DNA from 2 places in the Streptomyces sp. S186 genome. Region 1 is predicted to be linked to the other one. Evidence: riboswitches for the same ligand, from Rfam matches in the RefSeq annotation. Region 1 holds a riboswitch; the other holds the start of a gene.

Evidence for each region. Region 1 has a riboswitch for glycine ahead of gcvT (glycine cleavage system aminomethyltransferase GcvT). Riboswitches for the same ligand answer to the same signal wherever they lie in the genome.
Region 2: linked by a shared signal. The riboswitch ahead of gcvP (aminomethyl-transferring glycine dehydrogenase) and the one ahead of gcvT (glycine cleavage system aminomethyltransferase GcvT) in region 1 are both predicted to bind glycine.

The regions. Positions count from the first base shown of each region.
Region 1 is NZ_CP193932.1:2,673,593-2,688,185, forward strand. It holds gene ACRAS8_RS10970 (trimeric intracellular cation channel family protein) at 1-508, shown strand, start outside; gene ACRAS8_RS10975 (M1 family metallopeptidase) at 538-1,947, opposite strand; gene ACRAS8_RS10980 (ABC transporter ATP-binding protein) at 2,065-3,177, opposite strand; gene ACRAS8_RS10985 (ABC transporter ATP-binding protein) at 3,174-4,262, opposite strand; gene ACRAS8_RS10990 (ABC transporter permease) at 4,259-5,269, opposite strand; gene ACRAS8_RS10995 (ABC transporter substrate-binding protein) at 5,348-7,096, opposite strand; gene ACRAS8_RS11000 (ABC transporter permease) at 7,176-8,174, opposite strand; gene ACRAS8_RS11005 (enhanced serine sensitivity protein SseB C-terminal domain-containing protein) at 8,671-9,462, opposite strand; gene ACRAS8_RS11010 (enhanced serine sensitivity protein SseB) at 9,533-10,372, opposite strand; gene ACRAS8_RS11015 (AAA family ATPase) at 10,488-11,216, opposite strand; glycine riboswitch at 11,488-11,583, shown strand; glycine riboswitch at 11,584-11,702, shown strand; gene gcvT (glycine cleavage system aminomethyltransferase GcvT) at 11,736-12,854, shown strand; gene gcvH (glycine cleavage system protein GcvH) at 13,008-13,385, shown strand; gene glyA (serine hydroxymethyltransferase) at 13,471-14,593, shown strand, end outside.
Region 2 is NZ_CP193932.1:7,046,012-7,060,604, forward strand. It holds gene ACRAS8_RS30350 (DUF881 domain-containing protein) at 1-822, shown strand, start outside; gene ACRAS8_RS30355 (FHA domain-containing protein) at 941-1,789, shown strand; gene ftsR (transcriptional regulator FtsR) at 1,806-2,555, shown strand; gene ACRAS8_RS30365 (bifunctional nuclease family protein) at 2,609-3,079, shown strand; gene ACRAS8_RS30370 (MerR family transcriptional regulator) at 3,265-3,870, shown strand; gene ACRAS8_RS30375 (DNA polymerase IV) at 3,938-5,374, shown strand; gene ACRAS8_RS30380 (PRC-barrel domain-containing protein) at 5,284-5,679, opposite strand; glycine riboswitch at 5,782-5,879, shown strand; gene gcvP (aminomethyl-transferring glycine dehydrogenase) at 6,068-8,953, shown strand; gene ACRAS8_RS30390 (DUF5999 family protein) at 9,045-9,251, opposite strand; gene ACRAS8_RS30395 (hypothetical protein) at 9,596-10,180, opposite strand; gene ACRAS8_RS30400 (glutamate--cysteine ligase) at 10,732-12,288, shown strand; gene ACRAS8_RS30405 (hypothetical protein) at 12,431-12,835, shown strand; gene ACRAS8_RS30410 (hypothetical protein) at 12,967-13,317, opposite strand; gene ACRAS8_RS30415 (CPBP family intramembrane glutamic endopeptidase) at 13,503-14,345, shown strand; gene ACRAS8_RS30420 (PhzF family phenazine biosynthesis protein) at 14,415-14,593, opposite strand, start outside.

The DNA of each region.
Region 1 (14,593 bases):
GATCCTGGACCGGCGGCCGCTGTACTGGACGCACGACTGGGTGCTGCTGACGGTGATCATCTGCGTCGGCGTGGGCACCATGGTCTATCTGCGCTTCTGGTCGCTGCCGCGGAAGTCGCTGCTGGTGGTGGACGCCATCGGGCTGTCCGTGGTCACGGTGATCGGGGCCCGGGCGGCGATCTCGGCCGGTGCCACCCCGCTGGCGGTGATCATCCTGGCGGTGCTGACCGGCGTGGCCGGCGAGGTCCTCCGCGACGTGCTGTGCGGGGAGTTCCCGCCGCTGCTGCTGCGCGAGGACGTCTACGCCATCGCGGCGCTGGCCGGCGCCTGCTGCTATCTGCTGATGGACCGCCTCGGAAGCGGGGCCACCCCCGCCGCGGCGGTCTCGGCGGGGGTGGTGTTCGCGCTGCGGATGGGCGCGGTGTACCTGGGGCTGCATCTGCCGCGGCCGCAGCAGTTGCGCGACCGGCGGAGGAAGGACGCCGATGTCGACGCCGATGTCGGTTAGGGCCTAGCGGCGGCCCGGCGTCCGGCCGGTTACTTCGCCGGCAGGGCGGGCCGGCTGCGGGTGTCCAGCCAGGTGCGGAAGAGGTCGCCCAGCCGCTGGCCGGAGACCTTCTCGGCGAGCGCGATGAACTCGGCGGTGTCCGCGTTGCCGTAGCGGTGCTGCGCGGTCCAGGTGGGCAGCAGCTTGAAGAACGCCTTGTCGCCGATGCGTTCGCGCAGCGCCTGCAGGGTCATCGCGCCGCGCTCGTAGACCGCGTCGGAGAACATGGTGTCCCGCTGCGGGTCGGAGACCTTGATCTTCCAGAACGGGTCGTCCGCGGGTATGTGCTGGTACGCCTTGCGGAAGGAGTCGTGGGCGGTGGCGGTGCCCTTGTGCTCGGCCCACAGCCACTGGGCATACGTGGCGAAGCCCTCGTTGAGCCAGATGTCCTTCCACCGCTTGACCGAGACCGAGTCGCCGAACCACTGGTGGGCCAGCTCGTGGACGATGGTGGTCTCGTTGCGGACGGCGGAGTAGACCGGCTTGGACTGCACCTCCAGGGAGAAGCCGGCCTCGGGCATGTCGTCGACGATCGCGCCGGTCTCCTCGAAGGGGTACGGCCCGAAGACCTTCGACCAGTAGTCGGTGGCCGCCGCGGTGACGCCGTAGACGTCGACCTTGCCGGTGGGCAGGGTCGGGTCGGTGGCGACGTAGATCGGGGTGCCGCCGGGGGTGGTGCCGGTGCGGACGTCGAACTTCCCGATGGTGGCGGTGGCCAGGTACGGCGCCATCGGGCGGCTCTCGCGCCAGTGGGACCAGGAGCGGCCGTGCGACTCGCCGGAGCTGATGAGCCGCCCGTTGGAGACGCCGGTCAGGCCCTTGGGGGCGTCGATGCGGATGTCGTAGGTGGCCTTCTCGTCCGGGTGGTCGCTGGAGGGGAACCACGTCGAGGCGGCGTTGGGCTCGCAGGCGACGAACACCCCGTCCTTGGTCTTCATCCAGCCGTACTTCGAACCGAAGACGATCGGGCCGCCGAGCGGCTGGGGGACGCCGTGGTAGACGACGGTGACCTTGAAGCGCGCGCCGCGGGCGAGCGGGCGGCCGGGCCGGACGACGAGTTCGTCGCCGGTTCTGGAGAAGCCGGCGCGGTGGCCGTCGACCAGGACCCGGTCCACGGTCAGCTTCTGCAGGTCCAGGTCGAAGGCGGAGAGGTTCTGGGTGGCCCGGGCGGTCAGCGTCGTCCGGCCGTCGAGCCGGCCCGAGTCGGGGTGGTAGCTGACGCCGAGGTCGTAGTGGAGGGGCCGGTAGCCGCCGTTGCCCAGTCCGGGGAAGTAGGGGTCACCGATGCCGGGGGCGCCCGGCGTGGCCGCGGGGGCCGCGGCGATGGTGGCGGCCGAGGCCACCGCGGTGGCCAGGGCGAGCCAGCGGGAGGAGCGACGGACAGAACGGGAGAGTGCCATGAGCCGTCCCTTCGGTTACGCGGATGCGAGGACAACAGCGGATGCGAGGACAACAACCGCGCTGACTCTGCACTCTCCCGGCCCATTCCACCAGCGAATTTACCAAGTCGTCAGGAGTCACTGGGGAGTTGAAGGATCAGTTGATGCCTGATCTTCCGAACTTCCACTCGCCGCAGGGGCGTTGTCCGGAGCCTCCTCGGGGTGGTGGCAGGCCACCTGGTGGCCGGTCCGCAGCTGGACGAGCGGCGGTTCGGTGGTGGCGCACTCCCCGGTCGCCTTCCAGCAGCGGGTGCGGAACCGGCAGCCGGACGGCGGGTCGATCGGCGAGGGGACGTCGCCCTTGAGCAGGATCCGGTCGCGCTGGGTGCGCCGCCTGGGGTCGGGCACCGGGACGGCCGAGAGCAGCGCCTTGGTGTACGGGTGCAGCGGCGCGGCGTACAGCGCGTCGCGGTCGGCCAGTTCGACGATCTTGCCGAGGTACATCACCGCGATCCGGTCCGAGACGTGCCGGATGACGGAGAGGTCGTGGGCGATGATGACGTAGGTCAGGCCCAGCTCCTCCTGGAGGTCGTCCATGAGGTTGACGACCTGGGCCTGGATGGAGACGTCCAGGGCGGAGACCGGCTCGTCGGCGACCACGAGCTTGGGCTTGAGGGCCAGCGCCCGGGCGATGCCGATGCGCTGGCGCTGGCCGCCGGAGAACTCGTGCGGATAGCGGTTGTAGTGCTCCGGGCTCAGGCCCACCAGCTCCAGCAGCCGCTGCACCTCCTTCTTGACCCCGCCCTCGGGCTCGACGCCCTGGAGCCGGAAGGGGGTGGAGACGATCCCGCCGATGGTGTGCCGCGGGTTCAGCGAACCGTACGGGTCCTGGAAGATCATCTGGACGTCGCGGCGCAGCGGGCGCAGCCGTCCCGGGGAGAGGTGGGTGATGTCCCGGCCCTCGAACTCGACGGTGCCGCCGGTCGGTTCGTCGAGCCGGGTGATCAGCCGGCCCATGGTGGACTTGCCGCAGCCGGACTCGCCGACGACGCCCAGCGTCTCGCCGGGGAAGACGTCGAAGTCGATCCCGTCGACCGCCTGGACGGCGCCGACCCTGCGCTTGAGCAGCCCCTTGGTGATCGGGAAGTGCCGGACCAGGCCGCGGACCCGCAGCAGCGGTTCGCCGGCGGCCCCGGACTTCTCGTCCTGCGTGGTGTTCTCGGTCGTCTCGTTCTCGGTCGTCTCGGTCACAGCTTCGGCGCAATCTCTTCGGTCCAGATGCGCTCGCGTTGCTCCTGCGGCAGGTGGCAGGCGGAGAAGTGCCGGCCGTCGACCTGCCGCAGTTCGGGGCGCACCGTGCGGGTGACGTTGTCCTTGGGGACGTCCGCGTACGGGCAACGGGGGTTGAAGGCACAGCCGGACGGCACGTTGATCAGGCTGGGCGGCGAGCCCTTCACCGGGATCAGCCGGTCGGTCTGGTCGCGGTCGATCCGCGGCATCGAGCCGAGCAGGCCCCAGGTGTAGGGGTGCTGCGGGGTGGCGAACACCTGGTCCGAGGGGCCCCGCTCGACGCACCTGCCGCCGTACATCACCAGCAGGTCGTCGGCGAGTTCGGCGACCACGCCCAGGTCGTGGGTGATGATGATGACCGCCGAGCCGAACTCCTTCTGCAGATCGCGGATCAGGTCCAGGATCTGTGCCTGGACGGTGACGTCCAGCGCGGTGGTCGGCTCGTCGGCGATCAGCAGCTCGGGGTTGTTGACCAGCGCCATCGCGATCATGGCGCGCTGGCGCATCCCGCCGGAGAACTGGTGCGGATGGTCGTCCACCCGCTTGTCGGGCTGCGGGATGCCGACCCGGTCGAGCATCTCGACGGCCCGCCGGCGCGCGGTCTTCCTGTCGACGTCGTGGTGGACGCGGTACGCCTCCACGATCTGGTTGCCGACGGTGTAGTAGGGGTGCAGCGCGGAGAGCGGGTCCTGGAAGATCATCGCCATCCGGCGGCCGCGCAGCCGGCGCACCTCGTCCGGGTCGGCGGCGACCAGGTCCTGGCCGTCCAGCCGGATCTCGCCGGACATCCGCACCGTGTCGCGCTGCCGGCGGGAGGCCCGGTGCAGGCCCATGATCGCCAGCGAGGTCACCGACTTGCCGGAGCCGGACTCGCCGACGATGCCCAGCGTCCGGCCCTTCTCCAGGCTGAAGGTCAGGCCGTCGACGGACTTCACCAGGCCGTCGTCGGTGGGGAAGTGCACCTTCAGGTCCCGCACCTCAAGGAAGGCGGCGGGGGCCTTCGCCGCCGTGGCCGTGTCCACGGAAGAGTCGGAAGAGTCGGTCACGTGAGCCTCACCCGCGGGTCGACGGCGGCGTACAGGATGTCCACCACCAGGTTGCACAGGACGATGAAGAACGCGGCGAGCAGGGTGACGCCGAGAATGTTCGGCAGGTCGTTGGCGTTGATGGAGTCGACCGCGAAGGCCCCGACTCCCTTGAGCGAGAAGACCTGTTCGGTGATGAGCGCACCGCCGAGCAGCAGGCCCAGGTCCATGCCGAAGACGGTGATGATCGGGGTGAGCGCGGCCCGCAGACCGTGCCGGATCACCACCCGGCGCTCCCGCAGGCCCTTGGCGCGGGCGGTGCGGATGTAGTCCTCGCTCAGCGTCTCCAGCATGCCCGCCCGGGTGAGCCGGGCGTAGAGCGCGGAGTAGAGGAAGGCCAGGGTCACCCAGGGCAGGACCAGGGTGCGCGCCCAGCCCACCGGGTCGTCCAGCAGGGGGACGTAGTCGCTGCGTTCGAAGAGCGGCCACTGGTAGGTGAAGAGCGCCAGTGCCAGCGCGCCGGTGAAGAACATCGGGAGCGAGACGCCGGCCAGCGCCACGCCCATCGCCAGCCGGTCGAAAACCGACCCGGGGCGGAGCGCGGAGAGCACGCCGGTGGCGACACCGGAGAGCAGCCACAGCACCGCGGCGCCGGCGGCCAGCGACAGCGTCACCGGGAGCCGGGACTGGATCTCCGGCCAGACCTCGATGTGGGTCTTGAAGGAGTAACCGAAGCACGGCACATGGCACGTGGCCGCATCCGGTCCGAACTTGTAGTCGACGCCGACGAAGATGCCCTTGAGGAAGTCCCAGTACTGCTCGTACACGGGCTTGTCCAGGCCGAGGTTCTGCTTCACCGCGGCGATGTCCGCGGGCGTGGGGGCCTTTCCGATGTACTGCTGGGCAAGCTGGTCGGTGGACTGCCCGGCCAGTTTCGGCAGCAGGAAGAAGATGCCGAAGGTGACCGCGCTGACGATCAGCAGCAGGATCACCGCGCTGATCAACCTGCGGATGATGTACGAGAACACGGGGACGCGGCGCCGGTGCCGCGGGCCGGAAGCGACCGGCCCGCGGGCACCCATGCCTTCACCTGCCTTCCAGGGCTGCTACTTCTTGACGCCGATGTTGAGGTAGTCGTACTCACCGCTCCAGGCCGAGCTGGAGACCATGTTGGTGGCCTTGGGCGAGCGGTACAGCAGGACCTTGAAGTAGGTCAGCGGGACGATCGCCGCCTGTTCCATCGCCTTGCGGTCGATGTCCGCGTACGCCTTCTCGCGGGCGGCCTGGTCGGTGTTGGCGATGGCGGTGTCGAGCAGGTTGTTGATCTCCGGGTCGTCCAGCTGCGACAGGTTGCTGTTGCCGGACTGGCTGATCGCCTTGCCGTGGAGGATCTGCTGGAGGTAGCCGTAGCCGGTCGGGAAGTCGGCGCCCCACTGCATCATCATCAGGCCGACGTTGTTGGACTTGTCGAAGGCCGGCACACCGGCGTAGTCCGAGAAGTACTTGCTGGTCGGGTACGACTGGATCCTGGCGTTGATGCCGATCTTCTTCAGCGAGCCGATCACCGAGGTGGCCGCGTCGACCTCGTCCTGGCGGTCGTTGCGGGCCAGGATCGTGGTGGTGACGTTGCCGGCGCCGCACTTCTTCCAGTGCGCCCGGGCCTCCGTCAGGTCCAGGCTGTCGCCGTTGTACTTCTGCGGGTACAGGTCGAACTTCTGGTAGCCGGCGAGGTCCGTCGGCAGGACCGTGGAGGCGAGCTCACCGCGGATCGGGCCGCCGAGCGCGGTCTGTACGGCCTTCTTGTCGATGGCGTACTCGACGGCCTTGCGGCACTCGACGTTGTCGAACGGCGCGACCTTGGTGTTGATCGCCGTGTAGACCAGGCGCTCACCGGGCGCGTTGTCGGTGTTGGACTTCTGCCTGGGGTCGGTCAGCAGCTGGGCCTGGGTCTGGCCGTCCACGCCGCGGCCGGCCATGTCGACCAGGGTGTTGCCGGACTGGAGGTCCTTGTCGATGGTCGACTGGGCGACCTTCAGATTGAGGACGATCTTGTCCGGCAGCTGCTTGCGCAGCGGGTCGTTAGCGGCGGACCAGTTCGGGTTGCGGACCAGGGTGAGCCGCTTGCCCTCCTGGTAGCTCTCGAACTTGTACGAGCCCGTGGAGACCACCGACTTGGTGTAGTCCGCGCCCTTGTCCTTGGCCTGCGGGACCGGCGCGGTCTGCGGGGCGCTGACGAGGTCGTCGAACTCGGCGAACGGCCTCTTCAGGTGGAAGACGATCGTCTGGGCGTCGGGCGTCTCGATGGACTTGAGCCCTTCCTTGCTCTTGTCCTTGTAGGGGCCCTTGTAGCCGCCGTCGTTGTCCACCAGGAACTGCTGGAAGTAGTTGGGGCCCAGGGAGAGGATGTCGCGGGCGAAGTTGCTGCGCTCCACCGCGTACTTGACGTCCTGGGAGGTCACCGGGGTGCCGTCCTCGAACTTCACGCCCTTGCGCAGCTTGTACGTCCAGGTCTTCCCGCCGTCGCCGGCCTTGCCGAGCGACTCGGCGAGGTCCGGGACCAGCTCGTTGCCCTTGGCGCCGGGGCCGGGCTTGAAGGTGGTGAGCGGACGGGCGTACAGGCGGCTGAAGTTGTAGACGAAGGCGTAGTAGGTGTTGCCCGGGTCGAACGACTCGGGGGCGTCGCTCATCGCGTAGGTGACGGTGCCCCCCTTCTCGTCCGAGGCGTTGACGACGCCCTTGGTGGCGGCGTTGGCCCCGGCCGAACTGTCGGAGGACCCCTTTCCGCTGCAGCCGGCCAGCAGGAGGCCCGCACTGGTGATGGCCGCGACAGTCGCGACCGGAAGTGACCTGCGCATGATGCTCGGTGTCCCCTTCGTTCATCGAGAAACGTCAGTTCGAAACGGCAGGTGGTGAGGTGTCGGGGCCGGCGGCCGGTCAGCGGCTGCGCGGGTCCAGCGCGTCCCTCAGGCCGTCACCGAGCAGGTTGAACGCCAGCACGGTGACGAAGATCGCGAGGCCGGGGACGATCATGTACTGGGGGTCGACCTCGTAGTACTTGACCGCCTGGGTCAGCGTGCCGCCCCAGGACGACTGGGGCGGCTGGATGCCGACGCCCAGGAAGCTCAGCGCCGCCTCGAAGAGGATGTTGGAGGGGATCAGCAGCGTCGAGTAGACGATGACCGGTCCCACGAGGTTGGGCAGGAGTTCCCGGAAGAGGATGAACGGCCCGCGGGCGCCCAGGCCGCGGGCGGCGGCGACGAACTCCCGCTCCCGCAGCGACAGGGTCTGGGCCCGCACGATCCGGCCCATGTAGGGCCAGTTGAAGAAGCCGATCACGAAGATCAGCACCGAGATGTGCAGCGGCAGGCCCTCCAGGCCGAACGCCCCACCCTGCAGCGACGCGGAGATCGCGATGGCGAACAGCAGCAGCGGGAACGCCAGGAAGACGTCCATCATGCGGCTGATGAAGGCGTCCACCCGGCCGCGGTAGAAGCCGGCGACCACGCCGAGGACGGTGCCGATGGCCACCGACAGCAGCGTCGCGCCGAACGCCACCAGCAGCGACACCCACGAGCCCTCCAGGATGCGGGAGAGCAGGTCGCGGCCGAACTTGGGGTCCACGCCCAGCAGGTGGTCGGCGCTCATCCCGCCGAAGTCCCCCTTGGGGAGCGTGGTGTTGGGGTCGATCAGGTCCTGGTGCGGCTGGTTCGGGTCCAGGCCGAACAGGTGCTGCAGCGGACGGGAGAGCGCGGCGACGAGGATGAGCAGGACGACGATGACGGCACCCGCCATCGCGACCTTGTCGCGACGGAAGCGCAGCCAGGCGATCTGGCCGAGCGAGCGCCCCTCGATCCGCTTGCTCTCCACGCCCTTCAGGACCGCCTCCGGCTGCGCCTCGGCAGCCGCCCCGGTGGTCTCGATCGGTGCGGTCACGGTGCCTCAGAACCCCTCCCGGCCGATGGAGCCCGGCCCTGTGCCCGGCCGCGGCGGCGGCCTGTCGCTACCTCACTGGTGTTCCGCTGCCGCCCTCTCCTCCGCTTCTCGCGGGAGTCCGGCCCTGCGGACGGCTCAAGGATGCGCAGGATTCCGGTGGCGGATGATGCTCGTACAAAGGACCGAGGTCCTCGATGCCGGGAGTCTTCATCCGAGCCGCGATCACTCACCAGCCCTGGCGTGGAATGGATGCGTAACTGTGATGTGGCCCGCAGCCTTCCGTTATACGAACAGCGGTGCGGACTGAGCGGTGCGCGGGGCGGGCGGGTAGGCCCTCAACTCCCGGGCGTACAAGGGGAATTCACCGCGAGACGGACGGCGCGCCGAGGCTCCGCGGCCGGCTGCGGGGATCGAGGAAGTCGTGCCGCTACGTGGGGCTACGTGACGACAAGCGGGGATACGCGGGGAGACGTGGCGATCCGATCCGTACTACGGATCAGTAGGGGCGCGGCTGGCCGTAACCGTAGGTGGGGCCCGGAACGGGCGGCTGGGCGTAGCCGTCGCGGTCGAAGAACGGGCGGGCGCAGGCCCGCATCCACATCCCGACCGGGTCGTACTCGTCGTTCATGGCGACGGTGGAGACCGGCAGGCCGTCCGGTACGGCGCCCATCGACTGCTGGATCATCAGCCGCGCGGCGTCCACCGAGGGCTGCCCGGTGTCGTAGAGGTCCAGCCCGATCGCCAGATACGGGGCGCCGAGGGCGGGTTGGACCCAGGCCCGGCGCAACGACCGCACCGGGGGCGTGCGGTGGGCGTTCTGGGCGAGCAGGGCGTAGAACTGCGGGATGTCGATGACCGGTTCGGAGATCCGCAGCGGCCCGGCGGGCAGCCGGTCCAGGCCGGCGGCGATCCGGCGCAGGTCGAGCCAGGGGATGCCGACGCCGCCGCCGGGAGCGTGCGGATTCAGCCACAGGCCCCAGCGGTCGGGGAAGAGGGAGGCGGCGATCTCGGGGCCGCTGACGAGTTCGTGGTCGCGGGTCCAGCCGGAGGCGGCGAGTTCGGCGGCGGAGGTCACGCAGGGGGCGTAGCCCAGCCCGTCGACCTCCATGTTGCCGTACTGGGCGTCGGGCTGGCCGGCCCGGCCGTGCCACAGGAGCATCCAGACCTGCCCGTGTGCGAGGGCCCCGAGCAGCGCCTCGTAGGCGTCATAGCGCCCGGGCGTGACCTGCCGCAGCATCTGCTCGACGTGCTCGGCCGCCGCCGCTCCCTGATGCGCACCCGCGCTCACGTGGTCCGTCCCTTCTCCCGGCAGGGCCTGCGCCCGCCCGTCGCTCCCAGCTTAGGGCGTGTCCGATGGGTCAGGGCCGGGTGTAAAAGGGCCGCACGCGCTCCAGCATCCAGTCGGCGACCGGGTCGCCCTGGGCGACGTCGAGCAGCACGAGCTGGACGGGCCAGGGCACCGGCACCCGGCCCAGGGCCCGGCCCAGCGCCGCGAGCACCTCGTCGCGGGCGCTGCCGTCGTACAGCCGCTCCGGAACGGTGTCCAACTGCACGCCCACGAAGAGCGCCGGCGTGTCGCCCTCGACGCTGGCCAGCGCGCGCCGGGCGGCGAGCACCGAGCCGGCGCCGGAGAACTCCAGGCCGGCGGCGGCCAGGAAGTCCACCGGCTCGTCCTGCCAGTCCGGTTCGAAGAGCCGCACCCGGGCGCCGGCGGCCTGCGGGCCGTCCAGTTCGGTCCGTCCCGCGCGGCACAGTTCGGCCACCGCGGGCGGCGGCAGCGGGACGCCGACGGTGCCGTCCGGATTGACCGCGATGCCCAGCATCGGCGGCAGCCCGCGGGCGAACTCCACGGCGGGCGCGACGGTGTACGACAGGTGGGTGCCGACGACCTTCAGGAACTCCTGCTCGGAGCTGAAGACGGGGACGTAGGCGGCGCCGCCGATCTCGACGGTGGGCAGGTCCAGGCCACCCGCCCCGGGGCCGGCGCTGTCCGGGCCGCCGCCCTCGGGCAGCGGCACCCACACCAGGCTGCGGCCCAGTACCTCGACGATCCGGCCGCCGGCCCCGGGGTGCCCGACCGACGCGGCCAGCACCTGCTCCAGCTCGTTGGCCGGCCAGGCCGGCTGCGGTATCCCCGCGTCCGGCACCTGCCCCGGCACCGCTCCGCCGTGCTGCGGGTAATTGTCCGGATAGTTCATCTCACCCACCCATTACTGGCCGCGCTGCCCGGCCCCTGAACCTGGCGGCGGGCCCATGGACCGCCGGTGGATCAGACCCTAACGGGCGGACCGCCGGGCGCCGAAGCCGGCAGTCTCACCCGAAGGTGACGCGCTGCAGCGCCCCGGCGGCGGGCCGGTCCAGCAGCACCGCGGAGGCGAAGCCCGCGGGGAGGCGGGACCGCTCGGCCCGGGCGAGAAGCCGGCGCACCGCCCGGCGGTGCCGGGCGAAGGCGTATCCCGACACCCCGCGGCCGCGGGCCCGTTGGCCGGTCAGCGCCGTCTGCGGCGGCACGTCGAGGAGGACCAGGTGCACCGCCCGGCCGTCGCGCCGGGCCGCCCGGGAGAGCCAGCGGCGCACCCACGCCAGCGTCCCGCAGTCGTGCACCACCACGCTCCCGCCGGAGCGGAGCGCCCGGCGCAGCGCACCGTAGTGCGCGGCCCGGACCAGCGGGCGGTAGAGCGCGTACGGGAGGCGGCGCAGCCGGCCGCGCTCCCAACGCTCGCGGGTGTCCTGGGAGTCGAGGCGGTGCACCGGGGCGCCGTGGCCGTCGCGCTCCGGCAGCACCCGCCGCATCAGGGTGCTCTTGCCGCTGCCCGGCAGCCCGGAGACCACGACGAGGTCGCCGGAGGGGAAACGGAGGACGGTGCGGGGATCGGTGCGGGAGGTGCGGGTGCCGTCCCGGAACCGGAGGTCGGTGATCCGGAGCCGGGCGGGCCGGACCGCGGGCCGCGGGGGCGCGGCCGGTGCCCCCTCCGATACGGGCCCCGGCGGTGCCACCCCCGCCACCCCCGCCGTCGTCGCGTACGCCGCTTCGCCGTGCACGTGATCGCCCCTCCCCCTCGGATCGGCCGGGTTCGGGACCCCGCCTTCCCGCAGAGTGTCAAGAAAGGGTAATGAGCAGCAAGTGATGAGCAGCAGGTGACGGCCGGGACCGCCACCGGATCCGGGGAAGCGGCCGCGGGTCGCGGCGGGGCGGCCGGTCGCGGAGCGGCGGCCGGGGCTCCTGTATCCGGCGATCCCGTGTAATGATGTGGCCGCCACGGGCACACCACTGGTCACTCGTGCGCAGCCAGCCAACTCCATACCGGCCGCTTGAACCCGCGCGGGAGAGTCCCCGGCCGCCACGGCGGGGCGCCGAAGGAGCAAGTCCTCCCTTGAATCTCTCAGGCCCCTATACCGCGCGGGCGAGGCAGATCTGAAAAGCGAGCCCCCGCCCGGTGAAGGGGGACGGCTCCACCCAAGGTGCAAACCGGGCTCGTTCGTGGGCTCCCGGTGAACCTCTCAGGTTCCGATGACAGATGGGGAGACCGTCTTGTCACCCATGCCTGGGAGCCCGGAACGATGACACAAGCCCCCCGCCTCACCGCGCTGGACGCCACCCACCGCGCACTCGGCGCGACCATGACCGACTTCGCCGGCTGGGACATGCCGCTGCGCTACAGCAGCGAACGCGAGGAGCATGTCGCGGTGCGCACCCGCGCCGGCCTGTTCGACCTCTCCCACATGGGCGAGATCACCGTCACCGGCCCGCAGGCCGGCGCGCTGCTCGACCACGCGCTGGTCGGCAACATCGGGGCCCTGAAGGTCGGCCGGGCCCGCTACACCATGATCTGCGCCGCCGACGGCGGCATCCTCGACGACCTGATCGTCTACCGGCTGGCAGAGCGGGAGTTCATGGTCGTCGCCAACGCCGCCAACGCCCAGGTGGTGCTGGACGCGCTGGCCGGCCGGCAGGCGGGCTTCGACGCCGCGGTCCGCGACGACCGGGACGCCTACGCGCTGATCGCGGTCCAGGGCCCGGAGTCCCCCGGCATCCTCAAGAAGATCACCGACGCCGATCTGGACGGGCTGAAGTACTACGCCGGACTGCCCGGCACGGTCGCCGGCGTCGAGGCGCTGATCGCCCGGACCGGCTACACCGGAGAGGACGGCTTCGAGCTGTTCGTCCGGCCGGCCGACGCGGCCGCCGTGTGGGAGGCGCTGACCGAGGCGGGCAAGGACGTCGGACTGGTCCCGTGCGGACTGTCCTGCCGCGACACCTTGCGCCTGGAGGCGGGGATGCCGCTGTACGGGCACGAACTGACCACCGCGCTCACGCCCTTCGACGCGGGCCTGGGCCGGGTCGTGAAGTTCGAGAAGGAGGGCGACTTCGTCGGCCGCGCGGCGCTGGAGGCGGCCGCCCGGCGCGCCGAGCAGAACCCGCCGCGCAAGCTGGTGGGCCTGCTCGCCGAGGGCCGCCGGGTCCCGCGCGCCGGCTACCCGGTCGTCGACGCCGACGGCACGGCGATCGGCGAGGTCACCTCGGGGGCGCCCTCCCCCACCCTCGGCCGGCCGATCGCCATGGCCTACGTCGACGCGGCGCACGCCGCACCGGGCACCGAGGGCGTCCGGGTGGACATCCGCGGCACCCACGAGCCGTACGAGGTCGTCGCACTGCCCTTCTACAAGCGGCAGAAGTAGCGGCCGGCGCCGGGCCGTCCGCGGCGCCCGCCACGGGCCCGCGCCGTCGCGTCCGGCGCCGCGTGTCTCACAGGGCGAGACAACCCTCGCGGACGCCGTCCGGGAGGCGCCCCCCATTCACGATCACACCCCCGCGTACAGGAGAATCGAGCCATGGACAACCCCCAGCAGCTGCGCTACAGCAAGGAGCACGAGTGGCTGTCGGACGCCGAGGGCGGCGTCTCGACGGTCGGCATCACCGAGCACGCGGCGAACGCGCTCGGCGACGTCGTCTTCGTGCAGCTCCCCGAGGTCGGGGCCACCGTCACCGCGGGCGCGTCCTGCGGTGAGCTGGAGTCGACCAAGTCCGTCAGCGACCTCTACTCGCCCGTGGACGGCGAGATCACCGCGGTCAACGAGGAAGTCGTCAACGACCCCTCGCTGGTGAACTCCGCCCCGTTCGAGGGCGGTTGGCTGTTCAAGGTGAAGGTCAGCGGTGAGCCGGAGGACCTGCTCACGGCCGACGAGTACACCGCCTTCGCCGCCGGCTGACGCCCCCGCGCCGGCTCCCGCCACCGCACGGGCGGGGCCGCGGCGCCCCGCCCGCTCCCCCTCTCCAGGAAGTCTCGGAAGTCTCATGTCGCTTCTCAACAGCTCCCTCCACGAGCTCGACCCCGACGTCGCCGCCGCCGTCGACGCCGAGCTGCACCGCCAGCAGTCCACCCTCGAAATGATCGCGTCGGAGAACTTCGCCCCGGTCGCCGTCATGGAGGCCCAGGGCTCGGTCCTCACCAACAAGTACGCCGAGGGCTACCCGGGCCGCCGCTACTACGGCGGCTGCGAGCACGTCGACGTCGTCGAGCAGATCGCCATCGACCGGATCAAGGCGCTCTTCGGCGCCGAGGCCGCCAACGTCCAGCCGCACTCCGGCGCGCAGGCCAACGCCGCCGCGATGTTCGCGCTGATCAAGCCGGGCGACACCATCCTGGGCCTGAACCTCGCCCACGGCGGGCACCTGACCCACGGCATGAAGATCAACTTCAGCGGCAAGCTCTACAACGTGGTGCCCTACCACGTCGACGAGAAGACCAACCTGGTCGACATGGACGAGGTCGAGCGCCTCGCCAAGGAGCACCGCCCCAAGCTGATCGTCGCCGGCTGGTCCGCCTACCCGCGCCAGCTCGACTTCGCCGCCTTCCGCCGGATCGCGGACGAGGTCGGCGCGTACCTGATGGTCGACATGGCGCACTTCGCCGGCCTGGTGGCCGCGGGTCTGCACCCCTCCCCCGTGCCGTACGCCCACGTCGTGACGACGACCACGCACAAGACGCTGGGCGGCCCCCGCGGCGGTGTGATCCTGTCCACCGCCGAGCTGGCCAAGAAGATCAACTCCGCGGTCTTCCCCGGCCAGCAGGGCGGCCCGCTGGAGCATGTGATCGCCGCCAAGGCGGTGTCCTTCAAGGTCGCCGCGTCGGAGGAGTTCAAGGAGCGCCAGCGGCGCACCCTGGAGGGCGCCAGGATCCTGGCCGAGCGCCTGGTCCAGGACGACGTCCGGGAGCACGGCGTCTCGGTGCTCTCCGGCGGCACCGACGTCCACCTCGTCCTCGTCGACCTGCGCGACTCGGCTCTCGACGGCCAGCAGGCCGAGGACCGCCTCCACGAGGTCGGCATCACCGTCAACCGCAACGCGATCCCGAACGACCCGCGGCCCCCGATGGTCACCTCCGGCCTGCGGATCGGCACGCCCGCGCTGGCCACCC
Region 2 (14,593 bases), 4.4 Mb from region 1:
GCGGAACGCAAGGAGCAGGAAGCGGGACAGAAGCGGACCGAATCGGCGGTTGGTGAGGGTTCGGGCGTGACGGCGGACGAGGAGTCGGCGGCGCCGGCTCCGATGACCGGTCGGCAGCGGCTGCGGGCCAGTCTGTGGCCGCCGCGGCTGACGCGGGCTCAACTGATCGTCGCGTTGCTCCTGTTCATTCTCGGCCTCGGCCTCGCGATTCAGGTACGTTCCACAAGTGACAGCAGTGCGCTGCGGGGTGCGCGCCAAGAGGACTTGGTGCGCATTCTGGACGAACTGGACAACCGCTCCCAGCGGTTGACGGTTGAGCAGCGGCGCCTGGAGGGACAGAAGGCCGAGTTGGAGAACAGCTCGGACCAAGCCGAGGAGGCCCGGAAGCAGACCGTGGAGAAGGAACAGCAGCTGGGCGTGCTGGCCGGTACCGTCGCGGCGCAAGGCCCCGGCATCAACCTGACCATCGACGACCCCCACCACTCCGTGGAGGCGGACAAACTGCTGGACACCATCCAGGAACTGCGGGCGGCCGGAGCCGAGGCGATCCAGGTGAACGACGTGCGCGTGGTCGCGAACACCTCCCTCTCGGATCTCCGGGGCGGGGTGCGGATCGACGGCAAGCGCGTCACGCAGCCGTACCGCTTCAAGGTCATCGGGAAGCCGGAGGACCTGGAGCCGGCGCTCAACATCCCTGGCGGAGTGGTCCAGACACTGGAAAAGGAGCAGGCCAAGGTGTCTGTGGCCCGTGAAGAGAAGATCATCGTGGATGCCTTGCGACAGGCGAAGCGGCCTGACTACGCTCGGTCGTCATCCCAGTGAGGCGTCTACGTATGGTGATGGCCCGGCGAGGGCATGAGGTAGCGGGGGGTCGACGCACCGTGCGTGTGGTGTGTGGTGGAAACTGTCTGAAGGCCACGGACGTTCACAGGATGTCCGGATCGGCCGGTGTGTGCATCGAGGGTTCGTCCTGCCCCACGGGCGGGTCTGTGTCGTACAAGGGGAATCGCCCGTGAAGTTGTTTGGAAAGCTGTTCGGCAAGAGCGCGCGCAAGGAAGGCGACGGCGGCTCCGCACGGCACCGTGCGCCGCGCCGGCCGGAGGAGGACGCCGCGGCCGGTGACCGTCCGCTGTTCCGTGATGAGGTCGGCGGTCCGTCCGGGGGGCATGGCGCGGGTTCTGTTGACCCCTCCGGTGCCGGCCGCATAGGTTCCCAGGAACCATCAGCCGCACACACGGGTGGAGGGTCGACCTTGCCGGTTTGTACGAGGTGCGGGCACCGGAACGCCGAGGCGAGCCGGTTCTGCTCCAACTGCGGCGCGCCGCTGCGCGCGGGCGCCCAGCCCGAGCGGGCCTCCGAGACGACCTCGACGATCTCCATCTCGGGGATCGAGGCGTACGACGCGGAGACCACCGGGCAGAACCTGTCGCCGGCTCTCTCCCCGGAGGCCCAGGCGGCCGTCGACGCCCTTCCGCTGGGCTCGGCCCTGCTGGTCGTCCGCCGGGGCCCGAACGCCGGCAGCCGCTTCCTCCTGGACGGCGAGCTGACGACGGCGGGCCGGCACCCGCAGGGCGACATCTTCCTCGACGACGTGACGGTCTCCCGCAGCCACGTGGAGTTCCGCCGCGGTGCGGACGGCCGCTTCACGGTCACCGACGTCGGCAGCCTGAACGGCACCTACGTCAACCGCGAGCCGATCGACTCCGTCGTCCTCTCCAATGGCGACGAGGTACAGATCGGCAAGTACCGGATGGTCTTCTACGCCAGCCAGCGAGGCGTCGGCATCTGACCGCCAGGGAAGGCATATGCGCCATACACCGACAGGTGGTGCCGGCTCGTCCGGCACCACCTCCTCGGACCGCAAACCGATGAGCATCGGCACGGTGCTCGGGGTGCTGCGCGAGGAGTTCCCCGAGGTCACCGTCTCCAAGATCCGGTTCCTGGAGGCCGAGGGGCTGATCGAGCCGCAGCGCACGCCTTCCGGCTACCGCAAGTTCACCGCCGAGGACGTCGAACGGCTGGCGAGCGTGCTGCGGATGCAGCGGGACCACTACCTCCCCCTGAAGGTCATCAGGGACCACCTCGACGCCCTGGAGCGTGGTGAGCAGGTCTCGTTGCCGGCTCCGGCGGCACCCTCGGGGGACTTCGTCGAGGGCGTGTCCGAGGTGGACGGGGAGCGCCCGACGGCCTCCCGGATCGGCCGGGCGGAGCTGCTGGCGGCCGCCGAGGTCGACGAGGCGGCGCTCGCCGAATGGGAGTCGTACGGACTCATCGTCCCCCATGAGGACGGGGGATACGACATCGAAGCGGTGGCCGTCGCCAAACTCGTGGCGGACCTCGGCGGTTTCGGACTGGAGCCGCGGCACCTGCGGGCCGTGAAGGCGGCCGCGGAGCGCGAGGCGGGGCTGGTCGAACAGGTCGTTGCACCCCTTCGGCGGCACCGGAACCCACAGACCCGGGCCCATGCCGAGGCCACCGCCAGGGAGCTGGCCACGCTGTCGGTGCGGCTGCACGCCGCCCTGCTGCAGAGCGCCCTGCGGGTCCGGGTGCCGTGACCAAACGAGTGCCCGACTACCCAAACCGACCGAGCACGGCCTAGGGTTGCTGTGTGAACGAGCTCGACGTCGTGGGTGTCCGGGTGGAGATGCCTTCCAGCCAACCGATCGTGCTGCTGCGGGAGGTGGGAGGCGACCGCTACCTGCCCATTTGGATCGGGCCGGGCGAGGCCACCGCCATCGCGTTCGCCCAGCAGGGCATGGTCCCCGCCAGGCCGCTGACGCATGACCTCTTCAAGGACGTGCTGGAGGCCGTGGGGCAGGAGCTGACGCAGGTCAGGATCACGGATCTGCGCGAAGGGGTCTTCTACGCCGAGCTGGTCTTCGCCAGCGGCGTCGAGGTCAGTGCCCGGCCGTCCGACGCGATAGCGCTGGCGCTGCGCACCGGGACCCCGATTTTCGGTACCGACGGTGTGCTGGACGACGCGGGGATCGCCATTCCGGACGAGCAGGAGGACGAGGTGGAGAAGTTCCGCGAGTTCCTCGACCAGATCTCGCCGGAGGACTTCGGCACCAACCAGTGATCGGCCAGGCCACCCACCTGTTTCCGGCCAACCTGTGACCCCTTCCCCGCGACAAGTCACGAGAAACCACTCGTAGGGTGATTATCACTCGGCGTGGCGAGCGCGGCGATCGTTGACGCACCCCGGGTGACTGCATACCGTCGATATGGCAGGTCCCGTCCGGGACGTGGAGGACGGAGGGCGGCGTGGCAATCACCGGCGACGGTACGGCGGCGGAAGGGGCATTGCCGCTCCACAGGGGCGCGGCGGCCAACCGCAGCCCGGTACAGGCCGCTGCGATGTCGGGGGAGCGCGAGCCGGAGAGCATCGGCTACCGCGGACCGACCGCCTGTGCGGCGGCGGGCATCACCTACCGACAGCTGGACTACTGGGCACGCACCGGGCTCGTGGAGCCCAGCATCCGGCCGGCCTACGGGTCCGGCACCCAGCGGCTCTACAGCTTCCGGGACGTCGTCGTCCTGAAGATCGTCAAGCGGCTGCTGGACACCGGGGTGTCGCTGCAGAACATCCGCACCGCCGTCCAGCACCTGCGGGCGCGGGGCCTGGCCGATCTGACCCGGATGACGCTGATGAGCGACGGCGCGACCGTCTACGAGTGCACTTCGCCCGACCAGGTCGTGGATCTGCTCCAGGGGGGCCAGGGGGTCTTCGGCATCGCCGTGGGCGTGGTGTGGCGGGACGTGGAGGGCTCGCTGTCACAGCTCCACGGGGAGCGGGTGGACACCGGCGAGACGCTGATCGGGAAGAACCCGCACGACGAGCTGGCGCGGCGGCGCAACCGGGCCGGCTGACGGTCGTCGGGCGGTTCCCGGCCCGGGATCGGGCCGATTGTCAGTGGTGTGCGGCAGCATCAGTGGTGTGAGACGTGCGCCGACGATCCTGCATCTGGACATGGATGCGTTCTACGCGGCCGCCGAGCAGGCGGCCAAGCCGAGCCTGCGGGGAAAGCCCGTGGTCGTCGGCGGGATCGGGCCGCGCGGTGTGGTCGCCACCGCGTCGTACGAAGCGCGGGTCTTCGGGGTGCGTTCGGCGATGCCGACGGCGCAGGCGCGCCGGCTGTGCCCCAACGCCGCTTATCTCAGTCCCCGGTTCACGCTGTACCGCCAAGTGAGTGATGCGGTCATGGAGCTGCTGCGGGCGCTCTCACCGCTCGTGGAGCCACTGAGTCTGGACGAGGCCTTCGTCGATCTGGAGGCGGGCGGGGTGCCGGCGGAGACGGCCGCGGCGCGGGCCGTGGGGGAGCAGCTGCGGCGGGACATCAGGGCGGTCACCGGGCTGACGGGGTCGGTGGGGCTGGCCGGCGCCAAGATGCTCGCCAAGATCGCGTCCGAGGCGGCGAAACCGGACGGTCTGGTGGTGATCGAGCCGGGTACCGAGCGGGAGCTGCTGGGACCGATGCCGGTGCGGACGCTGCCCGGGGTCGGGCCGGCGACGGCCGAGGCGCTGCGCCGGGCCGGGATCCACACCGTCGCGGAGACCGCGGAAGCCGGCGAGGCAGAGCTGGTGCGGCTGCTGGGCAGGGCGCACGGCACCGGACTGTACGCGATGGCGCTGGGCCAGGACGAGCGGCCGGTGGTGGCAGAGCGGGACGCGAAGTCGGTGTCGGTGGAGGACACCTTCGAGGTCGATCTCACCGACCGGACGCGGGTGCGGATCGAGGTGCTGCGGCTGGCCGACCGCTGTGTCCAGCGGCTGCGGGCGGCCGGGCGGTCCGGGCGCACGGTGGTGATCAAGGTGCGCAACTACGACTTCTCCACGCTGACCAGGTCCGAGACGTTGCGCGGGCCCACCGACGATCCGGCCGTCATCAGGGAGGCCGCCGTGCGGCTGCTGGAGACCGTGGACACCACGGGCGGGGTCCGCCTCCTGGGCGTGGGGGTGAGCGGGCTGGCCGACTTCACACAGGAGGACCTCTTCGCCCAGATCGCCACGGAGCGGGAGACGGAGGAGGCGGGTGGGGTGGCGGAGCCGGAGGAGGAGGCGGGGGAGACCGAGGCCGCCGTCGAGCTGCCCCGGCGCTGGTATCCGGGGCTGGACGTGGTCCACGAGGAGTTCGGCGCCGGATGGGTGCAGGGCAGTGGCGTGGGGCGGGTGACCGTACGGTTCGAGACGCCGTGGTCCGCACCGGGGCGGGTGCGGACCTTCGTCGTCGACGATCCGGCGCTGCGGCCGGGCGAGCCGCTGTCGCTGCTGGGCGGGCCGGATCAGTCGTCCGCGCCGGCGATCCGCCCGAAGTCCGTGTCGGCGGACGGCGCGGCGGATTCCGCGGCCGGTGCGGAGATATCCAGGCGGTAGTGGTGGTAGAGCTGGAGCTCCTGCTCGGGGGAGAGGTGCCGGCCGACGCCGAAATCCGGGGCATCCTTGATCAGCTTGCGGTCATAGGGGATGTGCAGGCTGTCGCCGACCATCTTGCTCGGCTCCAGGGGGACGAACGCATCCCTGCTGAAGAGGCCGGTGCGGACGGCCGCCCACTCCGGTTCGCCCGTCGCGTCGTCGAGGTAGACCTCGTCGACGGTCCCTATTTTCGCGCCGTTCCGGTCGAACGCTTTGCGGCCGATGAGGCTCCGGGGATCGATATCGGCTTGCACGGTCCCTCCAATTGGTCGCAACTGCCTTGTGACAACTACGAAACGGCACATTTCCTGCCCCGGCCACTCGAAGGATCGTTTCGGCGGGGCGCTGGTAGGCTGGCGAATGGCCGTCGACCCCATGCGGGAGAGTCCTTTGTCGTTCGCGACCAGGGCGCCGAAGGAGCAAATCCTCCCCGGAATCTCTCAGGCACACGTACCGCATGGACGAGGTCACTCTGGAAAGCAGGGCGGGCCACGGACAGGCACCATGCCGGGACCCCTCCTCACCGACGGTGAAAGCCGGACCGCGGTCGCGGGCCGGTGAAGCTCTCAGGTTGAGATGACAGAGGGGGAGGCCGTCCGGGCACCAGCGCCGTGGTGCCCCTCGTAGGTCGCACTGACCAGGAGGCCCCCGCAGATGACCACCCACCGCATCTCGCTGACCGAGCTGGAGCGCGGCATCCCGTTCGAGGACCGGCACATCGGTCCCGACGCCGAGGCCCAGGCCAAGATGCTCGCGCAGGTCGGCTTCGGATCACTGGACGAGCTCACCGCCACCGCCGTCCCCGACGTGATCAAGAGCGCCGAGGCGCTGGGCCTGCCGCAGGGCCGCACCGAGGCCGAGGTCCTGGCGGAGCTGCGCGCACTCGCCGACCGCAACCAGGTCCTGTCGTCCATGATCGGGCTCGGCTACTACGGCACCTTCACACCGCCGGTGATCCTGCGCAACGTCATGGAGAACCCGTCCTGGTACACGGCCTACACGCCCTACCAGCCGGAGATCTCGCAGGGCCGCCTGGAGGCGCTGCTGAACTTCCAGACCGTCGTCGCCGACCTGACCGGACTGCCCACCTCCGGCGCTTCCCTCCTGGACGAGGGCACCGCCGCCGCCGAGGCCATGGCGCTCTCCCGCCGGGTCGGCAAGGTCAAGCAGGGCGTCTTCCTGGTCGACGCCGACTGCCTGCCGCAGACCATCGCCGTCCTTGAGACCCGCGCCGAACCGACCGGTGTGGAGGTCGTGGTCGCCGACCTCGCCGACGGCATCCCGGACGAGGTCGCCGAGCGCGGCGTCTTCGGTGTGCTGCTCCAGTACCCGGGCGCCTCCGGAGCCGTGCGCGACCCGCGGGCCCTCATCGAGCGGGCCCACGAGCTGGGCGCGATCGTCACGATCGCCGCCGACCTGCTGGCGCTGACCCTGCTCACCTCGCCCGGCGAGCTCGGCGCCGACATCGCGGTCGGCACCAGCCAGCGCTTCGGCGTCCCGATGGGCTTCGGCGGCCCGCACGCCGGCTACATGGCCGTCCGCGAGCAGTACGCCCGCAGCCTGCCCGGCCGCCTGGTCGGTGTCTCCGTCGACGCCGACGGCAACAAGGCGTACCGCCTCGCGCTGCAGACCCGCGAACAGCACATCCGCCGCGAGAAGGCCACCAGCAACATCTGCACCGCGCAGGTGCTGCTCGCCGTGATGGCCGGCATGTACGCCGTCTACCACGGCCCCGAGGGGCTGCGCACCATCGCCCGGCGCACCCACCGCTACGCCGCGATCCTCGCCGGGGGCCTGAAGGCCGGCGGCGTCGAGATCGTCCACGACGCCTACTTCGACACCCTCACCGCCCGGGTGCCGGGCCGGGCCGCCGAGGTCGTCGCCGCTGCCCGCGAGGCCGGCATCAACCTCCGCCAGGTCGACGCCGACCTCGTCGGCATCGCCTGCGACGAGACCACCGGACGGGCCCAGCTGGCCGGCGTCTGGGGTGCCTTCGGAGTCCAGGGCGACATCGAGGCGCTGGACGCGGCCGTCGCCGACACCCTTCCGCAGCCGCTGCTGCGCGCCGACGACTACCTTGCCCACCCGGTCTTCCACCGGCACCGTTCCGAGACCGCGATGCTGCGCTACCTGCGCACCCTCGCCGACAAGGACTACGCGCTGGACCGCGGCATGATCCCGCTCGGCTCCTGCACGATGAAGCTGAACGCCACCACCGAGATGGAGCCGGTCACCTGGCCCGAGTTCGGCCAGCTGCACCCCTTCGCCCCGGCCGACCAGGCGCAGGGCTACCTCACGCTCATCGGGGAGCTGGAGGAGCGGCTCGCCGCGATCACCGGCTACGACAAGGTGTCCCTCCAGCCCAACGCCGGCTCCCAGGGCGAACTGGCCGGTCTGCTCGCCGTCCGCGCCTACCACCGCGCCAACGGGGACGAGCAGCGCACCGTCTGCCTGATCCCGTCGTCGGCGCACGGCACCAACGCCGCCAGCGCCGTGATGGCCGGCATGAAGGTCGTCGTCGTCAAGACCGGCGAGGACGGCGAGGTCGACGCCGACGACCTGCACGCCAAGATCGAGAAGCACCGCGACGAGCTGGCCGTCCTGATGGTCACCTACCCGTCCACCCACGGCGTGTTCGAGGAGCACATCACCCAGATCTGCGCGGCGGTGCACGACGCCGGCGGCCAGGTCTACGTGGACGGCGCCAACCTCAACGCCCTGGTCGGCCTGGCCGAGCCCGGGAAGTTCGGGGGCGACGTCTCGCACCTGAACCTGCACAAGACGTTCTGCATCCCGCACGGCGGCGGCGGCCCCGGCGTCGGCCCGGTCGCCGTCCGCGCCCACCTGGCGCCCTACCTGCCCAACCACCCGCTGCAGCCCGCCGCGGGCCCGGAGACCGGCGTCGGGCCGGTCTCCGCCGCCCCCTGGGGCTCCGCCGGCATCCTGCCGATCTCGTGGACGTACGTCCGCCTGATGGGCGGCGAGGGCCTCAAGCGCGCCACCCAGGTCGCGGTGCTCGGCGCCAACTACATCGCCAAGCGCCTGGAGCCGCACTACCCGGTGCTCTACACCGGGCCCGGCGGGCTGGTCGCCCACGAGTGCATCATCGACGTCCGGCCGCTGACCAAGGCGACCGGCGTGAGCATCGACGACGTCGCCAAGCGGCTCATCGACTACGGCTTCCACGCGCCGACGATGTCCTTCCCCGTGGCCGGCACGCTGATGATCGAGCCGACCGAGAGCGAGGACCTCACCGAGCTGGACCGCTTCTGCGACGCGATGATCGCCATCCGCGCCGAGATCGACAAGGTCGGCTCGGGGGAGTGGGACAAGGACGACAACCCGCTGCGCAACGCCCCGCACACCGCGGCCGCGCTCGGCGGCGAGTGGACCCACCCGTACACCCGCGAGGAGGCCGTCTTCCCGGCCGGCGTCCACGCCGCGGAGAAGTACTGGCCGCCGGTGCGCCGCATCGACGGTGCCTTCGGCGACCGCAACCTCGTCTGCTCCTGCCCGCCGCTGGACGAGTACGACGCCTGATCACCGCCTGCCGTCGGTGACCGGTGGCAACATCAAGGGCCCTCGGCCGATGCGCCGGGGGCCCTGGTGTACGTGCCGGGCGATCGCTGGATCACGCGGCGGCGGTCACCCGTGGTGTGCCGAGCGGCCGGTGCGGGGCGATGACCTGCCCGTCCGGCAGCAGCTCACCGGTGTCCTCGAAGAGCAGGACGCCGTTGCACAGCAGGCTCCAGCCCTGTTCCGGGTGGTGCGCCACCAGGTGTGCGGCCTCCCGGTCGGTGGAGTCGGCTGACGGGCAGGGTGGTTCATGCAGGCACATGGAAGTTGTCTTTCGCTGCGGAGTGGTGAACGCACGGCTCGACGAAGTGGTCATGGCCGTTCCCCCGTTTCATGTCGGTCCCAGTCTTGCCCTACGGACGGGAATCCGCAGGGATTTCGCAGCAGCGGTGCACACTCGATACGGACGTGTCACCCGTGCGGGCGGTTGCCCCCAAGTCGGCGTGTGACCCCGGGGGTTGACGCACTACCGGCGCACGGGGCGGACGGCGCCGTGCGCCCCGCGGCCGGGGAGGCCATGGGGCGCACGGTTGCGGGGCGGTCGCATGGTGGCCGGCGTCCTCCTGTCCGGGCCGGCTGGAGCGGCGTCGGCGCTGGTGAGGGCGGTCAGGCCGGCTCACGGAGCAGTGGCGGCGGGCCCAGGCGCCGGGCGAGGCGGGGCAGCAGGTCGGTGAGCCGCTGCGGGAGGTAGGGGGCGATCCCGGGCGGGGCGGGCGCCAGCGGCACCAGGAGGTCACCGTCGGCCGGCATCCCGTCGGCGCCGTCCGCGGTGAGGTCGTGGTGCAGCCACAGGGTCAGCATGTACAGCTCCGGGACGGACAGCAGGCGGGGCTGGTAGGGCGCGGCGAGCGACTCGGCCTGCTGCAGGGCCCGTTCCGTCGCGGCGACGTAGGGGCCGTCGCAGAAGTGCGAGAACGCCCAGCCGTCGGCGGTGGGCCGGGCCTCGGCGGCGGCCACGGCGCGCTCGCCGCCGCGGATCAGGAACCGCCAGCCGAGGAGGCGGGTGCGCGGCGGACCGGCCTGGCTGACGTCGTCCCACACGTGCACGGGCAGCGGGTGGTCGGGGCTCAGCGGCCCCTGATGGGTGCGGAGCGCGGAGGCCGGGGCCTCGCGGACCGCGGTGGGGGAGCCGAGAGCGCTGAGAACGCTGCGCAGGGCGGGCGCGGGGGCGGGAGGAACATGCAGCGGCATGGCGGGTCGCCTCTCACTCAGGAGACACGGTGGAGCGTGGCAGTACGGACGGCGCTGTCTGCGGGCGGGTCAGAGCCTGGCTGGCCGGGCTGCGGACCGGTGGGTCGGACGCAGTGCCGGGGCACCGGCGGAACACCGCCATGCGGGGCGCCAAATCTCTGCCTCGTCAGCGAAGTTTATACGACATATGTTCTGGAAGTGTTTCGGCTACCCGCCTTGCGGATTTCCGGCAAGGCGGAATCCGGTCCACCGTCCGGGGTGATTTTCGCCGCTTTGTGCGGGAATTGGCAGGCGTCACCTCGCCATATATCCGTGAAACGGTCGGCCGGAACCCGTCGGTGTTTTTTACGAGCGGAAAGCGGACGACCCCGGCCGACTGGATATGCCTGCGGAAAATGCCCCGCGCGCTCCTCTCCCAGAGTAACGGTACCGTCCTGCCCCTGACGCGTTATCGATCAGACTGCCGGGGCATCATCGACCGTAGCCCGTACGCCGGGGCGGCGCCTACCAGCCCGTGCCCGCGAGCAGTTCACCCGAGGAGGGACCCGCCGATGGGGGAGAAGGTCGCCGCGGCCGGGCACGACCTGGCGGACCGGGAGCGTTATCGAAGAAAGCTGTACGACTGTCTGGAGGGATTGCACCGACTGCTGGCGGAGAAGCGGTTCGACCGCCCCAAGAATCTCATGGGTCTGGAGATCGAGCTCAATCTCGCGGGTGCCGACGGCCTCCCCCGCATGCTGAACTCCGAGGTCCTCGAACGGATCGCCAGCGGCGATTTCCAGACCGAACTCGCCCAGTGCAATCTTGAGGTCAACATCACCCCGCACCGATTGTCCGGACGCGTTCTCGACCAGCTCGCCGAGGAACTGCGCACCGGACTCGGCTATGCGGAGCGAAAAGCCCGGGAAGTCGCCGCCCGCATCGTCATGATCGGCATCCTGCCCACCCTGCACGCCGACGACCTCACCGTCGCCAGCCTCTCCGCCAACGACCGCTACGTCCTCCTCAACGAGCAGATGCGGGCCGCCCGCGGCGAGGACTTCGCCATCGACATCCAGGGCGTCGAGCACCTGGTCACCCGCTCGCCCTCGATCGCCCCCGAGGCTGCCTGCACCTCCGTCCAACTGCACCTCCAGGTGACGCCCGGCCGGTTCGCCGCTGTCTGGAACGCGGCCCAGGCGATCGCCGCCGTCCAGATAGCCGTCGGCGCCAACGCTCCCTTCTTCTTCGGCCGGGAACTGTGGCGCGAGTCGCGGCCGCCGGTCTTCCAGCAGGCCACCGACACCCGCGCGCCGGAACTCCAGACCCAGGGGGTGCGCCCGCGCACCTGGTTCGGCGAGCGCTGGGTGGACTCCGCCTACGACCTCTTCGAGGAGAACCTGCGCTTCTTCCCGCCGCTGCTGCCGCTGTGCGGGCCGCAGGACCCGCTGCGCGTCCTCGACGAGGGCGGCGCGCCCGACCTCGCCGAAATGGTGCTCCACAACGGCACGATCTACCGCTGGAACCGCCCCGTCTACGCGGTCGCCGACGGCGTCCCCCACCTCCGCGTCGAGAACCGTGTCCTGCCGGCCGGCCCCACCATCGCCGACGTCATCGCCAACACCGCCTTCTACTACGGTCTGGTCCGCGCCCTGGCCGAACAACCCCGCCCCGTGTGGACCCGGCTCCCGTTCAGCGCCGCGGCCGCCAACTTCGACACCGCCTGCCGCCACGGCATCGACGCCACCCTCCGCTGGCCCCGGCCCGGCCGCGCCGGCGGCCTCACCGAGCTGCCCGCGGTCCGCCTCGTCCGCCAGGAACTGCTGCCGCTGGCGGCCGCCGGACTGGACGCCTGGGGCGTCGAACCGGCCGACCGCGACCACTACCTGGGCATCATCGAGGCGCGCTGCGCACGCCGGGTCAACGGGGCCTCCTGGCAGGCCGGGGCGTTCCACCACGCGCTGCGCCAGGGGCTGTCCCGGGACGCCGCGCTGGCCGCGATGACCCGGCGCTACGGCGAGCTGATGCACACCGGGGAGCCGGTCCACACCTGGCCGGTGCCGTGGGCGCCCGGCGCGGTCGTCGTCCCGGCGCAGCGGCGCAGCGCGGCCGGGGGCACCGTGTCGTGACCGGCGCAGTGCGGCGCCCGCGACGGCTCCCGTTCACTGGCTGACCCGGCGCCGGTCTACCGGGGACCGTGCCGGCCCGCTGCCGTGATGGCCTTGAGGATCGCCTCGTGGATCTGGGCTGGTAGGCGGCCAGGGTGGTGTCGTGGAGGCCGGGGGCACCGCGCGGCACCGGGGACAGGAGTTCCTGGCGGGGTCCAGCCGCCAGCGGCCTCCCCGCCCGGGGACCGGCAGGGCCATCGACGGCGAGGCGTCCACGGCGGTGGTGATCCGGGCGCTCCGCACCGTGACGGTCCACATGCCCAGCAGCGCCCGGAGCTCCTTGGCCGGCGGCGGATCGGCGGGGGTGCCCGGGGGCGTCGTCCAGCAGCGTTATGAAGCGGTTGGCGGCGCGGCTCTCGTCGGCGGTCAGGGAGTCCTGGTCGACCAGGGTGTACGGGGCGGCGGCCTCTTCGCCGGTGCCGGGCTCCTTATGGTCGGCGGTGTCGATACGGGCCAGGGCCGGCAGCCCGGTGGCGCTGCGGGCCGGGTCGGCGATGCCCAGGTATAAGGCGCTGCCGGAGGTCGCGGCCCGGGTCAGCGCGGTCCAGGAGTACGTCCTTCCTGGCCGGCCGGAGGCCTTGGCGGCACTGTGGACCGCGCCCAGCGCGACCGGCGAGGAGGCGAGGGTGCTCACGGAGGTCAAGAAGGGCCGGCCGATCGTTGCGCGCGCGAGCCGGCGACCTCGGAGGAGGGCTGTGCGTTGACCGTGACGTCCAGGCACTTGCCGTCGGTGCGGACCTCGTCCTCTCTGGCGCGGTCCGCCACCGCGTTCAGCGTCGGCGCCATATCGGGCGAGGCGACCACTTTCAGCCGCACGGAGTCGCCGTCGCACGGCGTGCCGAAGGGGAGTGCGCCGCGCAGTGCCACGACCGAGCCGGCGGCGACCATCACGACGACGGCGGTGGCCAGAACGAGCGCCCGGCGGCGGGCGCGGGTGGGGGACCCCGTGGCCGGTGGTGCGGAGTCGTCGGGCAAGCTGTGACGTCCCATGCGGTAGCGCCCCTCCTGATCTCGGAGGTTCGGAACCCCGGACCTCCCTCGGGATCGATGCGGACGGGAACACCCCACGAGGAGGGCGCCCGTTCCCGGCCTGTCGCGAGTGATCTTCGTACCTGCTTTCGAGACCCTGGCGGGGCGGCGGTGCAGAGGCGGTAGTGCGGAAGTGGAGGAACCTTTTGCAGTCGGAAACAAGTCCCTTGGGGAACGCGGACGTTCCGGGCGCGGGGAACGGGTCGGGGCGGCTCGCCGGGGCGGCCGGTGAGCCCGCCCGCGGCGTGCTGCGGAACGAGACGCTGATCGTCCTGGCGCTGTCCCTGGGGGCCAGCGCGGTCTCCGCGCTGATCAGCTTCATCGGGTCGCTGACGAAGCCCGGCGGTCTTGCGCACCAGGCGGCGACGCTCAACGCCTCGCACGCCCCCGGCCGGCCGTGGCTGGATCTCGCCTGGCAGCTGTTCGGGATCGCGACCGCGCTGGTGCCGGTCGTGCTGGTGGCCCATCTGCTGCTGCGGGAACGCGCCGGCGGGCTGCGCGCGATCGGCTTCGACCGGCGGCGGCCCGGCTTCGACCTGGGGCTGGGCACCGGGCTGGCGGCCGCCATCGGGGGCAGCGGACTGCTGCTCTACCTGGGCGCGCGGGCGGCCGGCTTCAATCTGACGGTGGTGCCCGAGGCGCTGCCCGACGTGTGGTGGAAGATCCCGGTGCTGGTCGCCTCCGCGGTGCAGAACGCCGTCCTGGAGGAGGTCATCGTCGTCGGGTATCTGCTGCGCAGGCTGGGGCAACTGGGGTGGGCGCCGTGGGCCGCGGTGGCGGCCAGTTCGGTGCTGCGCGGCTCGTACCACCTTTACCAGGGCGTCGGCGGCTTCTTCGGCAACATGGTGATGGGCGTGGTCTTCGTCCTGGTGTACCGGCGCTGGGGCCGGGTGGGGCCCCTGGTCGCCGCGCACGCACTGATCGACATCGTGGCGTTCCTGGGGTACGCACTGCTCGCGGGGCGGGTGTCCTGGCTGCCGACGATGTGAGCGGCGCGGTGACGACGGTGCGGGGCGGGTGGCCTGGTGGCCCCCGCCCCGCACCGCGTCCGGGCGCCGTCAGGGGGTGGCGAGCAGCTCGCCGTCGATGACGGTCACCGCCGAGCCGGTCAGCAGCGTGCGGTCGCCGCGCACAGCGGTCCGCACGAGGCCGGTCCGCACGCCTCCCTGGAGGCCGACCAGGGTGTCGCGGCCCAGACGCGCCGACCAGAAGGGGGCGAGGGCGGTGTGCGCGCTCC